Regions from separate parts of the Geothrix sp. 21YS21S-2 genome, predicted to be linked through region 1. Evidence: riboswitches for the same ligand, from Rfam matches in the RefSeq annotation. Region 1 holds a riboswitch; each other region holds the start of a gene.
The links. Region 1 has a riboswitch for S-adenosylmethionine ahead of metK (methionine adenosyltransferase). Riboswitches for the same ligand answer to the same signal wherever they lie in the genome.
Positions count from the first base shown of each region.

Region 1 (4,333 bases):
CCTTCCTCTCCACGCCCGGCCAGGCGTACGTCGACGGCATGCGCTTCGTGCAGTTCTACCTGGGGCTGCCCCTGGCCATGGTGGTGCTCTCCATCACCGCGGTGCCCCTCTTCCACCGCCTGAAGGTCTTCACGGCGTACCAGTTCCTGGAGGAGCGCTTCGACGGCAAGACCCGCACCCTGGCGGCCATGCTCTTCCTGGTGCAGCGCGGGCTGGCGGTGGGCCTGACCATCTACGCCCCGGCCCTGGTGCTGTCGGTGCTGCTGGGCTGGAACATCCACGTGAACCTCGTGCTGGTGGGGACCCTGGTGATGATCTACACCGTCACCGGCGGAACCCGCGCGGTGTCCTGGGCCCAGAGCTGGCAGATGCTCATCATCACCTGCGGCATGGTGGGCGCGGGCGTGATGGTGGTGCACCGGCTGCCGCAGGGGGTGTCGTTCGGCGACGCCCTGCACGTGGCCGGGAGCCTGGGGCGGCTCAACGCCATCGACTTCTCCTTCGACCTGAAGAACCGCTACAACCTGTGGTCGGGCCTCGTGGGCGGGTTCTTCCTGGCCCTCTCCTACTTCGGCACCGACCAGTCCCAGGTGCAGCGCTACCTCTCGGGCAGCTCCGTGGCCCAGAGCCGCATGGGGCTCCTGGCCAACGGCCTGTTCAAGGTGCCCATGCAGTTCCTGATCCTGCTGGTGGGGGCCATGGTGTTCGTGGCCTACCAGTTCACCGCGCCCCCGGTCTTCTTCAACCCGGGTCCGGTGAAGCGGGTGCTCGCCAGCGAGGCGGCGCCCGAATTCCGGAGGGCCCAGGAGGCCTACGGCGCGGCGCTGGCGGACCGCGCGGCCCGGGCGGAGGGCTTCATCCGGGCCCGCCACGGGGAGGGGTCCCTGCCCGAGGCCCGGGAGGAGCTGCTCCGGGCCGACGCCAGGGCCGCGCAGAAGCGCAGCGAGGCCGTGGGCATCATGCGCCGGGCGGACCCCTCCGTGAACCCCAGCGACACCAACTACGTCTTCCTCTGGTACGTCCTCCACAGCCTTCCGGCCGGCCTCGTGGGCCTGGTGCTGGCCGCGGTGTTCTCGGCCTCCATGTCCTCCATGTCCGCGGAGATCAACGCCCTGGGTGCCACCACGGTGGTGGACCTGTGGCGCCGCTACGCGGGGGGGGCCGACACCCGGGGCGAGATGTGGGTGTCGAGGCTGGCCACCTTCGGGTGGGGGTGCTTCGCCATCGCCTTCGCGGAGTACGCGAGCCGCCTGGGCTCCCTGGTGGAGGCCGTCAACATCCTGGGGTCCCTCTTCTACGGGACCATCCTCGGGATCTTCCTGGTGGCCTTCTACCTCAAGGGGGTGCGGGGGGGCAGCGCGTTCTGGGCGGCCCTGGCGGCGGAGGCCGCCGTCCTGGCATGTTTCCTCTTCAGCGGCATCTCATTCCTTTGGTACAACGTCGTCGGCTGCGTGCTGGTGGTCGGCCTGTCGATGCTGTTCCAGAAGCTGGGCGGCGTTCCCGTGGGGACGGACCTGCCCGGCGCCACCCTGTCCCCGGACTAGCACCCAGAGGAGGAAGTCATGATCAGGAACGCCACGGTCCTCGCGGCTCTTCTCGCCGCCTCCAACCTCACCGCCCAGTACGCCGAACCCCCCAAGCTCGACAAGCCTCTGGGCGTGACCCTGGACGGATCCCTCGGCTACGCGGAGAAGGAGTTCGTCCCCGCCCTGGAAGCCATGCCCGAGTCGAAGTTCGCCTTCGTGCCCACCGCGGGCGAGTTCAAGGGCGTCCGCGACGTCGCCGCCCAGGCCAAGCACGTGGGCGCGGTCAACTACTGGGTGGGCTCGGTCATCCTCGGGGAGAAGCCCCCGGTGGACGTGGGCAAGGGGGACGGTCCCGCCGCCCTGAAGGAGAAGGCGGAAGTCCTGGCCTACTTGAAAGGCTCGTATGAGTACGTCCACAAGGCGCTCAAGTCCATCAACGACCGGAACGCGCTGGTGGCCATCAAGTCCCCCTTCGGCGAGGGCGACACGTCCCGCGTGGCCCTCGCGAACATCCTGCTGGCCCACACGATGGACCACTACGGGCAGATCGTGGTGTACCTCCGCATGAACGGAATCGTGCCGCCGGCCAGCCGTTGAGGGGCCGCCCGCTTGCCACCGGCGGGTTGACAAAACCGGGGGCCAGCCCAAGAATGGCAGTGCATGTAGAGTGCCCTGAAAGGGGTCGGCAACCGAGCAGGAAGCTGCGGTGCCCTGGACCTACGGGTTCCATGCGCAGGAGACCAACCTGAAACCCCTGGAGCGCATGATGTCGAGCAACTACCTTTTCACCTCGGAGTCCGTCTCCGAAGGCCATCCCGACAAGGTCTCCGACCAGATCTCGGACGCGGTCCTGGATGCCTGCCTCGCCCAGGACCCCAAGTCCCGGGTCGCGGCGGAGACCCTGTGCAACACGGGCCTGGTCGTCATGGCCGGCGAGATCACCACCAACGCGGTGGTGGACTACATCCAGATCGCCCGCGGCGTCCTGAAGGACATCGGCTACGACAGCACCGACTACGGCATCGACTACCGCGGCTGCGCCGTCATGGTCTGCTACGACAAGCAGTCCCAGAACATCAGCCAGGGCGTCACCGAGGGCGAAGGGCTCCACAAGGAGCAGGGCGCCGGCGACCAGGGCCTCATGTTCGGCTACGCCTGCGACGAGACCGACGCGCTCATGCCCGCTCCCATCCACTACGCGCACCGCATCATGGAGCGCCAGGCGAAGCTCCGCAAGGAGGGCCGCTTCGCGTGGCTCCGCCCCGACGCCAAGTCGCAGGTCACCCTGCGCTACGTCGACGGCCGCCCCGTGGGGGCCGAGAGCATCGTGGTCTCCACCCAGCATGCCGAGGACGTCCCCTACGAGGTGCTCCGGGACGCGGTGATCGAGGAGATCATCAAGCCCGTCATGCCCGCGGCCTGGCTCAAGGGCACCGAGTACCTCGTCAACCCCACCGGCAAGTTCGTCGTGGGCGGCCCCCAGGGCGACTGCGGCCTCACGGGCCGCAAGATCATCGTGGACACCTACGGCGGCTCCGCCCCCCACGGCGGCGGCGCCTTCTCCGGCAAGGACCCCTCGAAGGTGGACCGCTCCGCGGCCTACGCCGCGCGGTACGTGGCCAAGAACATCGTCGCCGCGGGCCTGGCCTCCCGCTGCCAGCTGCAGGTGGCCTACGCCATCGGCGTGGCCAAGCCCGTGAGCGTGATGGTCACCACCTTCGGCACGGGCGTCATTTCCGACGCCCAGCTGGAGAAGCTCGTGGCCGAGCACTTCGACCTGAGCCCCAAGGGCATCATCACCACCCTCGACCTCCTGCGCCCCATCTACCGGGACACCGCCAGCTACGGCCACTTCGGCCGGGACGGGTTCCCCTGGGAGCGCACGGACAAGGCCGAGGCCCTCGCCGCGGCGGTCAAGGGGCTGGAAGTCCGGGTCTGACGGCATTCCCCAGTCAAGCCGGGCCCCGTCGGGGCCCGGCTTTTTCGTGGGCCAGGGCCTGTCGGCAAACCCCGGCAAAGGCGTAAATGGGCTTCATCCTGCCTTTTCCCCTCAATTCATCCCTGTCCTGGCAGGGCAAGCCTGCAGGGAAACGGCGCGCAGGCCACCCGCCATCACGGACCCATCCCGGCACTTGCCCTGCTGGAACGGGGATAAATTGGATTGATGGGATGAAAGGGATTTAATCCTCTGCGCCTGTGGGTTCAGTCTTTTCGAGGTGCAAGCCGCCCGCTTATCGGATGCCGCGGATGGGCCGGGAAAGCGATCACACTCGCAGAGAAGGGTTTTCAGCCGGGTCGATTCCCAAACGTCCGCTACCCGAAGAAGGTCCGCATGCGCTCCAGCGCCTTGTCCAGCGCCTCCAGGGACGCGGCGATGGAGATGCGAAGGTACCCGGGCGCGCCGAAGGCGGTGCCGGGCAGCACCTTAACCCCGGCCTCGTCCCGGAGGCGCGCCGTGAGTTCCGGGTCCGAGGCGACGCCGTGGGCCTCCATCCATCCGGCCACGTGGGGGAAGAGGTAGATCGCCCCCTCGGGGCGGCCGCAGCGGATGCCCCGGATGGCGTTCAGGCCCTCCTGGAGCCGGTCCCGGCGGACCCGGAGGCCCTCGGCCATCTCCCGCTCGAAGGCGCCGTCCAGGCCCAGCGCGGCGATGCCGGCGTGCTGGCTGATCATGCTGGGGTGGGTGACGCTGGTGGAGCCCAGGCTGGTCATGGCGCGGATGAGGCCCAGGGGGCCGGCGGCGGCGCCCAGGCGGTAGCCGGTCATGGCGAAGCGCTTGGAGAAGCTCTCCACCAGGAGGGTGCGGT
Region 1 covers NZ_CP132910.1:4,228,735-4,233,067, forward strand. Annotated here, with positions in the region: gene RAH40_RS18735 (sodium:solute symporter) at 1-1,544, shown strand, start outside; gene RAH40_RS18740 (DinB family protein) at 1,563-2,123, shown strand; SAM-I-IV-variant riboswitch at 2,180-2,291, shown strand; gene metK (methionine adenosyltransferase) at 2,293-3,465, shown strand; gene RAH40_RS18750 (aminotransferase class I/II-fold pyridoxal phosphate-dependent enzyme) at 3,840-4,333, opposite strand, start outside.

Region 2 (4,333 bases), 2.5 Mb from region 1:
GGTAGCTCCCGTCGCGCATCTTCTCCCACTCGTCCAGGAGGCTGGAGTCCACCTGGCGGAGCATGGCGCCCAGGTAGAGCTCCATCTCCCTCACTTCCTCGCTCTTGGCGGAATCGGGCACGGTCTGGGCCAGCACCTTGAACACGCTGTTCAGGTGGCGCAGGAGGAGGCCTTCCGAGCGCTGGATGTCGTACTCGCGCACGTAGTCGGAGAAGGAGCGGTAGTCCTCGAACATCTCCCGGGCGATGGACTTGGGGCGGATGTTCTCCTCGCCCACCCATGGGTGCTTGACGGCGAAGGCGTTGAAGGTGCCGTAGATGAAATCGCGCTGGGGCTTGGGGTACTCGAGCTTCTCCAGCTCGGCCATGCGCTCCTCGTACTCGATGCCGGCCATCTTCATCTCGGCCACGCGCCGGCCCTTGAGGCGGTCCAGCTGCTTGCGCAGGATGACCTCGGGGTTCTCCAGGATGGACTCCACCAGGGTGATGAGGTCCAGGGCGTACTCGGGGCTGTCCGGATCCAGGAGCGGGATCGTGTCGAGCAGGTAGAGGCTGAGGGTCTGGTTCATGGAGAAGTCGTCCTGCAGGTCCACGTTCACCCGCAGGTTGTGGCCCTCGCCCGTGAACTCCACGATCTTCCGGTCCAGCAGGGCGCGGAACAGCTGCCAGCCGCGCCTGAAATGGGCCGCCTTCGCGCGCTCGTTGTCGTGGCAGCCTCGGATGAGCCCGCGCATGGCGCCGCAGCCGTCCCCGCGGCGGCTCAGGACGTTGAGCAGCATGCCGTGGGTCACCTGGAACCGCGACACCAGGCGCTCCGGCTGGGCCGCCACGAGCCTCTCGAAGGTCTGCTTGTCCCAGTTCGTGAAGTTCCGCTCCGGTGGCAGGCGCCTGGTGTACTTCCGGCCGCCGGCGGCGGCCTTGGCGGCCAGCTTCATGTTCTCGATCCAGTGCTCGGGGGCCTGGGCCACCACCCAGCCCACGTCGTCGAAGCCCTTGCGCCCCGCCCGGCCCGAGATCTGGTGGAAGTCCCGCGCGCTCAGGATGCCCGTCTTCTGCCCGTCGTACTTGCACAGCTTGGTGAAGAGCACCGTGCGGATCGGCACGTTGATGCCGACCCCCAGGGTGTCCGTGCCGCAGATGACCTTCAGGAGGCCCTTCTGGGCCAGCTGCTCCACCAGGATGCGGTACTTGGGCAGGAGCCCCGCATGGTGCAGCCCGATGCCGTGGCGCAGCCAACGCTTGAGGTCCGGGCCGTAGGGGCTGTTGAACTTGAAGCCCTCCATCTCCTTCTGGATGGCGGCCTTCTCCTCCTTCGTGCAGAGGTTGATGCTGGTGAAGTCCTGGGCGCTGGTGGCCGCCTCCAGCTGGGTGAAGTGCACCAGGTAGATGGGCGCCTTGCCCTCCTCCACCAGGCGCTCCAGGGTGAGCGAGAGCGGGGATTCGGCGTAGGTGAAGCCCAGGGGCACCGGGCGGTCCGTGGATTTCACCGAGACCGTGGGGGTTCCCGTGAGCCGGGTCAGCTCCTCCTCGAAGAAGGCCGTGTCGCCCAGGGTGGCGGACATGAGCAGGAACCGGCACTGGGGCAGCGTGAGCAGCGGCACCTGCCACGCCACGCCCCGCTCCCGGTCGGCGTAGTAGTGGAACTCGTCCATGATCACGTCCCGCACGTCGGCGTCCGCGCCCTCGCGCAGGGCGATGTTGGCCAGGATCTCGGCGGTGCAGCAGAGGATCGGCGCGTCCCGGTTCACCGAGGCGTCGCCCGTGCTGAGCCCCACGTTCCCGGGCCCGAAGTCCCGGCACAGGGCCAGCCACTTCTCGTTGACCAGGGCCTTGATGGGGCAGGTGTAGATGGAGCGCCGCCCCTGGGCCAGGGCCTTGAAGTGCAGCGCCGCCGCCACCAGGGACTTGCCCGACCCCGTGGGCGTGTTGAGGATGACGTTCTTCCCCTCGAACAGTTCGAGGATGGCGGCCTCCTGGGCGGGGTAGAGGGTGAGGCGCCGGCCTTCCACGTACTCCAGGAACCGGCCGAGCAGTTCGTCGCTGCCGGCGCCGGCTGCCTGGGGGAGGAGGTCGTAGAGGGTCGTGTGCATGGGGATTCCGGGTGGGGGCGGTGGAGGGGGCCTTGTCCACCCTAGCCCATTTCCGGCTGGGCGGGTTCCGGTTCCGATCGGTTTTTTTTCGCCTTTGCGCGGAACCCGGCCCTGCGGCACTCTTGTTCTTTGCGGATCCTTGCCAGTTCCATAGCGCGATATCCAGAAAGGTGGAGGGACGGGCCCTGTGAAACCTTGGCAACCTGCTTCCGGGCAAGGTGCCAATTCCTGCCTGCGGCGCAAGCCGGGGGAAGATGGCGAGCTGCAGCGAGCTGACGAATCAGGGATTCCCCACGATCGGGCCGGAACGGCGGCGATCCTCCCACCCGGAGGACCCCATGAGCGACAACCACCTCGACAGCAACGTGCCCGGCAACCCGGCCTACCATTTCACGGTCGTGCCCCCGGGCACGGAGCCCGTGGCGGGCTGGGCCCGGAGGGCGGACCTCCTGGCCGGGGCCGGACCCGGCACCCAGTGCATCCACGCCGGCTCCCAGCCGGACCCCGCCTACGGGGCCGTGACGCCTCCCCTCTACCTCACCAGCACCTTCGCCTTCTCGGACATCGGCAGCAACGGCGGCTTCGACTACACCCGCAGCGGCAACCCCACCCGGGAGCGCCTGGAGACGGCCATCGCCACCCTGGAGGGGGGCTCGGGAGCCACCTGCACCAGCTCGGGCATGAGCGCGGTCCTCGTGGCCCTGAACCTCCTGGAGCACGGCAGCCACGTGCTCTGCACCGTGGACTGCTACGGCGGCACCTTCCGCACCCTGGAGCACGCCCGCAAGGTCTACGGCCTGGAGGTCACCTACCTGGACCTGGCCGACGCCGCGGCGGTGCGGGCGGCGCTGCGCCCCAACACCCGGATGATCTGGGTCGAGACCCCCTCCAACCCCCTCCTGCGCCTCTCGGACCTGGGCGCCCTGGCCGGAATCGCCGCGGGTGCGGGCGCGCTGCTGGTGGTGGACAACACCTTCCTCTCCCCCGTCCTCCAGCGGCCCTTCGACTTCGGGGCGGACCTGGTGGTGCACAGCACCACCAAGTACCTCAACGGCCACAGCGACGTGGTGGGCGGCGCCGTGGTGGCGGGCCCCGGCCGCGAGGCCCTGGCCCAGCGCATCGCCGCCATGAACAACCTCCTGGGCACCAGCCAGAGCCCCCACGACTGCTACCTGGTGCTGCGCGGCCTCAAGACCCTCCGGGTGCGCATGCTGGCCCACGAGGCGGGGGCCCTGGCCGTGGCCCAGGCGCTGGCCGCCCACCCCGCCGTGGCCTCCGTGAACTACCCCGGCCTGCCCACCCACCCCCAGCACGCCCTGGCCCGGGCCCAGCAGAAGGGCTTCGGCGCCATGCTCAGCTTCGAGCTGAAGGACGCCACCCCGGCCGCGGTGAACCGGGTCCTCCTGGCCCTGCACTGGTTCACCCTGGCCGAGAGCCTGGGCGGCGTGGAGAGCCTCGTGGCCCACCCCGCCAGCATGACCCACGCGTCCATGACCCCGGAGGCCCGCAGGAACGCCGGCATCGGCGACGGCCTCATCCGCCTCTCGGTGGGCATCGAGGATCCCGGGGACCTGGTGGAGGATCTCCGGCAGGCGCTTGGATAGACAAAGATAATTATAATAACTTTTAACCTCTTCTTCCGGTGGCAGGGCGCCTGCGCCGGGGAGGGGTGGCTAAAGTATTAAATAAATATTTTTTGGTGTGGCCAGAGTTGATTCAACATCCGTTGGATTGCGTTCCAAACGCTGGGGAATGTGTTGATTTAATGAACTCGCCATGGAAGGATCCTTCTACCCGAGGAGTGCCGGATGTCCAGGTCCACCGTTCTACGAGGAGCGGCCCTTTGCGGCCTTGCGCTGGTGCTGGCCGCCTTCCTGCCGCGCCTCCTCCTGGGACCGGCCCTCGAGGCGGTGCGGGTGGCGCGCCGCGACCTCGTGCGGACGCTGGTGCTCAACGGCCGGGTCCTGGCGCCCCGGCGCGTCTCCCTGGGGGCGCTGCAGGCCAGCGTCGTCTCCCGCAGGCTGGTGGAGGAGGGGGACCGGGTGGAGGCGGGGCAGGTGCTGGCGGAACTGGAGGACTCGGAGCAGCGGGCGGCGCTGGCCCAGGCCCAGGCGAGGCTGGACCAGCTCAAGGAGAGCGCGGCGCCCTCGGCCCGGGCGGCCCTGGACCAGGCCGACAGCGCCCTGGTGCAGGCGCGCCTGGCCTGGGAGCGGGGCCAGCGTCTGGCCCGGGACGGCATCCTCA
Region 2 covers NZ_CP132910.1:1,753,339-1,757,671, reverse strand. Annotated here, with positions in the region: gene RAH40_RS07955 (RNA helicase) at 1-2,089, opposite strand, end outside; SAM riboswitch class I at 2,245-2,350, shown strand; gene RAH40_RS07950 (PLP-dependent aspartate aminotransferase family protein) at 2,428-3,693, shown strand; gene RAH40_RS07945 (efflux RND transporter periplasmic adaptor subunit) at 3,898-4,333, shown strand, end outside.
Region 2: another riboswitch for S-adenosylmethionine. It lies ahead of RAH40_RS07950 (PLP-dependent aspartate aminotransferase family protein); the one in region 1 lies ahead of metK (methionine adenosyltransferase).

Region 3 (4,333 bases), 1.2 Mb from region 1:
GCGCCCTTGGCCAGGCCCTCCCGCCAGGGCCCGGCGGCCTCCCGGATGCGCTCGAGGTCGGGCCGGGCCCTGCCGTGGCGGGCGTCGGTGCGAAGCGCCTCCCGCACGTCCCGGAACGTGGCCGGCAGGCCCCGGCGCCCCAGCAGGGTCTCCAGGAGCCGCGCCGACAGGGTCTCGCCCAGGGCGAGGGCGGCGTCGCGGGAACGGGGGGAGGCCTCCCACAGGAGGCCCATGCCCTGCAGCAGGCCCGCCAGGGACTGGAACAGGGGCTCCCAGTGGGGGCGGACCGCCTCGTCCACGCCCAGCGCCCGGGCCGTGGCCCAGTGCCGGGCCTCCAGGGCGATGCGGGCCGCGCCCGCGGCCTCCAGGTCCCCCTTGGCCGAGGCGTTGATGGCCTTCAGGATCAGGTCCGTGGTGCCCGACAGGGCCGAGACCACCACGAGGCCCCCCTGGGGGAGCTCCTGGCCGATGATCGTCGCCGCCAGTTCCAGGGCCTCCCGGGTTCCGACGCTGGTTCCTCCGAACTTGAGAACTTTCAAGGCAGTACCTCCTTCAGCCAGGCTTTCACCTGGTCCCACTCGATGAGGAAGGCATCGTGCCCGTGGGGGCTCCGCACCCAGCGGGCCTCCCCCAGGCGCTCCGCCTTCCGGGCGGCTTCGATGAGTTCAATCAGGCAGGCCTGGGAGAAGAGCATGTCCCCCTCCAGGCCCAGGACGTGGAGCGTGGCGCCCATGCGCGCCAGGACCTCGGGCAGGCTGCCCCGGCCCCGGGTGAGGTCGTGGTTGTCCATGGCGTCCAGGAGGGCCACGTAGGCCGCCCGGGTGAACCGCGCCGCCAGGGCCCTGCCATGGAAAGCCAGCCATTCCTGCAGCTCGCTTGGAGCGGTGAAGCGCCCAGCCAGACCCGCGGGGCTCCGGAAGGTGAGCATGGCGACGCGCCGCGCCAGGGCGATGGCCTCGTCGTCGCCCAGGGAGGGGCTGGCCAGGATCGCGCGCTGGGCCTCGTTGGAGCCCCAGAGCCACGCGTCGGAGCGGCCCCCGCAGCCGATGACGCCCACGGCCTTGAAGCGCCCGGGCTCCAGGACGGCCAGCTCCAGCGCCACCATGCCCCCCAGGGATCCCCCCAGGAGGGCGTCGAAGGACAGGTCCCCGGCGCGGATCCACTGGGCCAGCACCTCGGCCTGGTACCGGGTGGACCAGCCGCCCCGGGGTTCCGGCCCTTCGGCGCCGTAGCAGCTCCCGGCGAGGTTGGGCGTCCACACGGTGGCCTCGGATGCCGCCAGGGGCGCGCCCGGCTCGAACATGGGCCCCCACCAGCCCTTCACCCCCGGCGCGTCGGCGGCGTCGGGGCCCCCGGTGAGCGCGTGGAGGAGCAGGACCCTGGCCGGCCCGTGCCCGGTGACGCGGAAGGCGGTGCGCACGCCCTCCGGGGAGAGGAAGGCCTGGGTCAAGCGTCCCCCCCGCACAGGGCCTGGTTCAGGTCCGCCTTCAGGTCGTCGATGTTCTCGAGGCCGATGGAGAGCCGGATGAGGTCGTCCGTGACGCCGTTGGTGGCGCGGTCCTCGGCGCTGAGCTGCTGGTGGGTCGTGGTGGCCGGGTGGATGATGAGGCTCTTGGCGTCGCCCACGTTGGCCAGGCGGGAGAAGAGCTCCACCGCGTTGATGACCTTGGCCCCGGCGGCCAGCCCCCCCTTCACGCCGAACGTGAGGATGCCGCCGAAGCCCGCGCCCTCCCGGAAGTAGCGCCGGGCCAGGGCGTGGCTCGGATGGCCGGGGAGGCCCGGGTAGTTGACCCAGGCCACCTGGGGGTGGGCCTCCAGCCACTGGGCGATGGCCAGGGCGTTGCTGCCGTGGCGGTCCATGCGGATGGGGAGGGTCTCGATGCCCTGGAGCAGAAGGAAGGCGTTGAAGGGCGACAGCGCGGGGCCGAAGTCCCGAAGGCCCTCCAGGCGGGCCTTGGCCGCGAAGGCCGCCGGACCCGCAACCTGGGTGAGGACGGCCCCGTGGTAGGAGGGGTTGGGCTGGGTGAACTCCGGGAACCTGCCGTTGGCCCAGTCGAAGTTGCCCCCGTCGACCAGCACGCCGCCGAGGCTCGTGCCGTGGCCCCCGAGGTACTTCGTCGCGCTGTGCACCACCAGGTTCGCGCCATGCTTCAGGGGCTGGCAGATCCAGGGGGAGGCCAGGGTGTTGTCCACGATGAGGGGCACCCCCGCCTCCTGGGCCACCGCCGCCAGGGCGTCGAAGTGGGGCACGTCCAGCTTGGGGTTGCCCAGCGCCTCCAGGTAGATGGCCTTGGTCTCCGGGCGCAGGGCCTTGCGGAAGGCGTCAGGGTCGGTACTGTCCACGAAGGTGACCGTGATGCCCAGGCGCTTGAAGCTCTGGCTGAAGAGGGTGTGGGTGCCCCCGTAGAGGTTGGTGCCGGCGATGAGGTGGTCCCCGGCCTGGGCCAGGGTCACCACCGCGAGGGTGATGGCGGCCTGGCCGGAGGCCGTGGCCACCGCCGCCACGCCGCCCTCCAGCTGGGCCACGCGCTTTTCCAGCACGTCCACCGTGGGGTTCCCGATGCGGGTGTAGATGTTGCCCGGCTCCTCCAGGCTGAACAGGCGCGCCCCGTGCTCCGTGGAGTCGAAGACGTAGCTGGTGGTCTGGTAGATGGGCACCGCGCGGCTGCGGGTGTCCCGGTCCGGGCTGTGCCCCCCGTGGAGGGCGATGGTCTCGAAGTGGGGCTGGTTCTGGCTCACGTTCGGCTCCAGGTGGATCTTCCCCCGCCCGCCGCGGGGGGGGAATGCTTGGGTCCTTGTCTCCCCGCTAGGGGCCTCCGGACAGGTCGAGGGAGCCTTCGGTTCCTCGCGAGCTTCACATGGACGGAGAGGGGCCCGAATAATTCGGGCCCCTCTCCGTCTGTGTCTTGGCAGTCACATCAGTTCGGTATCTATCCGGCTCGACGCATGCGTCCACCGGCAGGAATTGGCACCTTGCTCATCGCAGGTTGCCAAGGTTTCACAGGGCCCGTCCCTCCACCTTTCGTGATAGCTCACTATGGAACTGACAAAGAACTCAGAACCATCATGATGCGTGTTCGCTGCCCAGGAGTCAAGGCCTCAGGGTAGGCTGAAGCCATGCTCTCTTCGCTCCGCATCCAGAACCTGGCCCTGGTGGAAGACCTCGCCCTGGACTTCCAGGCCGGCTTCACCGTCCTCACCGGCGAGACCGGGGCCGGCAAGTCCCTCCTGGTGGACGCCCTCTCCCTGCTGGTGGGGGCCCGGGGCGACGGCGACATGGTGCGCCAGGGCACGGCCCGGGCCGTGGCCGAGACCGTGGTGGACGGCGCCTTCGAGGCCTGGCGGGCCTTCCTCGCCGACCGGGGCCTCCCCGAGGAGCAGCCCGTGGTGCTGCGCCGGGAGGTGGCCGCCAACGGCCGCAGCCGCGCCTGGATCAACGGCGGCGCCTGCAGCCTGACCGACCTGCGCGAGGCCGGGCGCATCTGGATGCGCCTCACCAGCCAGCACGACCACCAGTCCCTCCTGGCCGAGGAACGCCACCTGGGCCTCCTGGACGAGGTGCTGGGCATCAGCGCCGACCTGGCCGCCCAGGCGGGCGACGTGCGGGACGCCCAGGCCCGCCTGGCGGCCCGGAAGAAGAGCGAAAGCCAGCGCGCCGAGCGCCTGGAGTGGCTGGCCGAGCAGATCGCCGACCTGGAGAAACTGGCCCCCCGGGCCGGGGAGTGGGTGCAGCTGCGCAGCGAGCGCGAACCCCTGCGCCACGCCGTCCACCTGGAGTCCGCCTTCCGCGAGGGCGCCGAGGCCCTGCGCGACGCCCTGCGCCTGGTGGAGGACGCCCACCGCGCCCAGGCCCGCGCCGCCTCGATCCTGCCCGCCGCCCAGGTGGAAGTGGACCGCACCCGCTCGGCCCTGCTGGAGCTGGAGGACCTCCAGGCCCTGGCCCAGGACCAGGCCATCCGCTGGTCCCGGGAGGGCGTGGACCGCATCGAGGCCCTGGAGACCCGCCTAGCCCAGTTCGAGAAGCTGGCCCGGCGCCACCGCTGCGAGCCCGAGGAGCTCGCGGGCCGCCTGGAGGCGCTCCGCCGCGAGCAGGACGAACTGAACAACCACAGCTCCAGCCTGAGGGAACTCGAAGGCGGCCTGGCGAAGGCCTGCGAGGCCTACCGCGCCGCCGCCGAGGTCCTCCACGCCCACAGGGCCGGCCTCGTCCAGCCCCTGGAAAAGGACGTGCACCAGCGCCTGGGCCGCCTGGGGATGAACGGCTGCCGAATCCAGCTGCGCCTGGCCGTCGCCGAGGAACCCTCGAGCCCGGTCCTCCTGGCGGGCCTGCCCG
Region 3 covers NZ_CP132910.1:3,056,895-3,061,227, reverse strand. Annotated here, with positions in the region: gene RAH40_RS13455 (aspartate kinase) at 1-539, opposite strand, end outside; gene RAH40_RS13450 (alpha/beta fold hydrolase) at 536-1,450, opposite strand; gene RAH40_RS13445 (O-acetylhomoserine aminocarboxypropyltransferase/cysteine synthase family protein) at 1,447-2,739, opposite strand; SAM riboswitch class I at 2,924-3,034, opposite strand; gene RAH40_RS13440 (DNA repair protein RecN) at 3,118-4,333, shown strand, end outside.
Region 3: another riboswitch for S-adenosylmethionine. It lies ahead of RAH40_RS13445 (O-acetylhomoserine aminocarboxypropyltransferase/cysteine synthase family protein); the one in region 1 lies ahead of metK (methionine adenosyltransferase).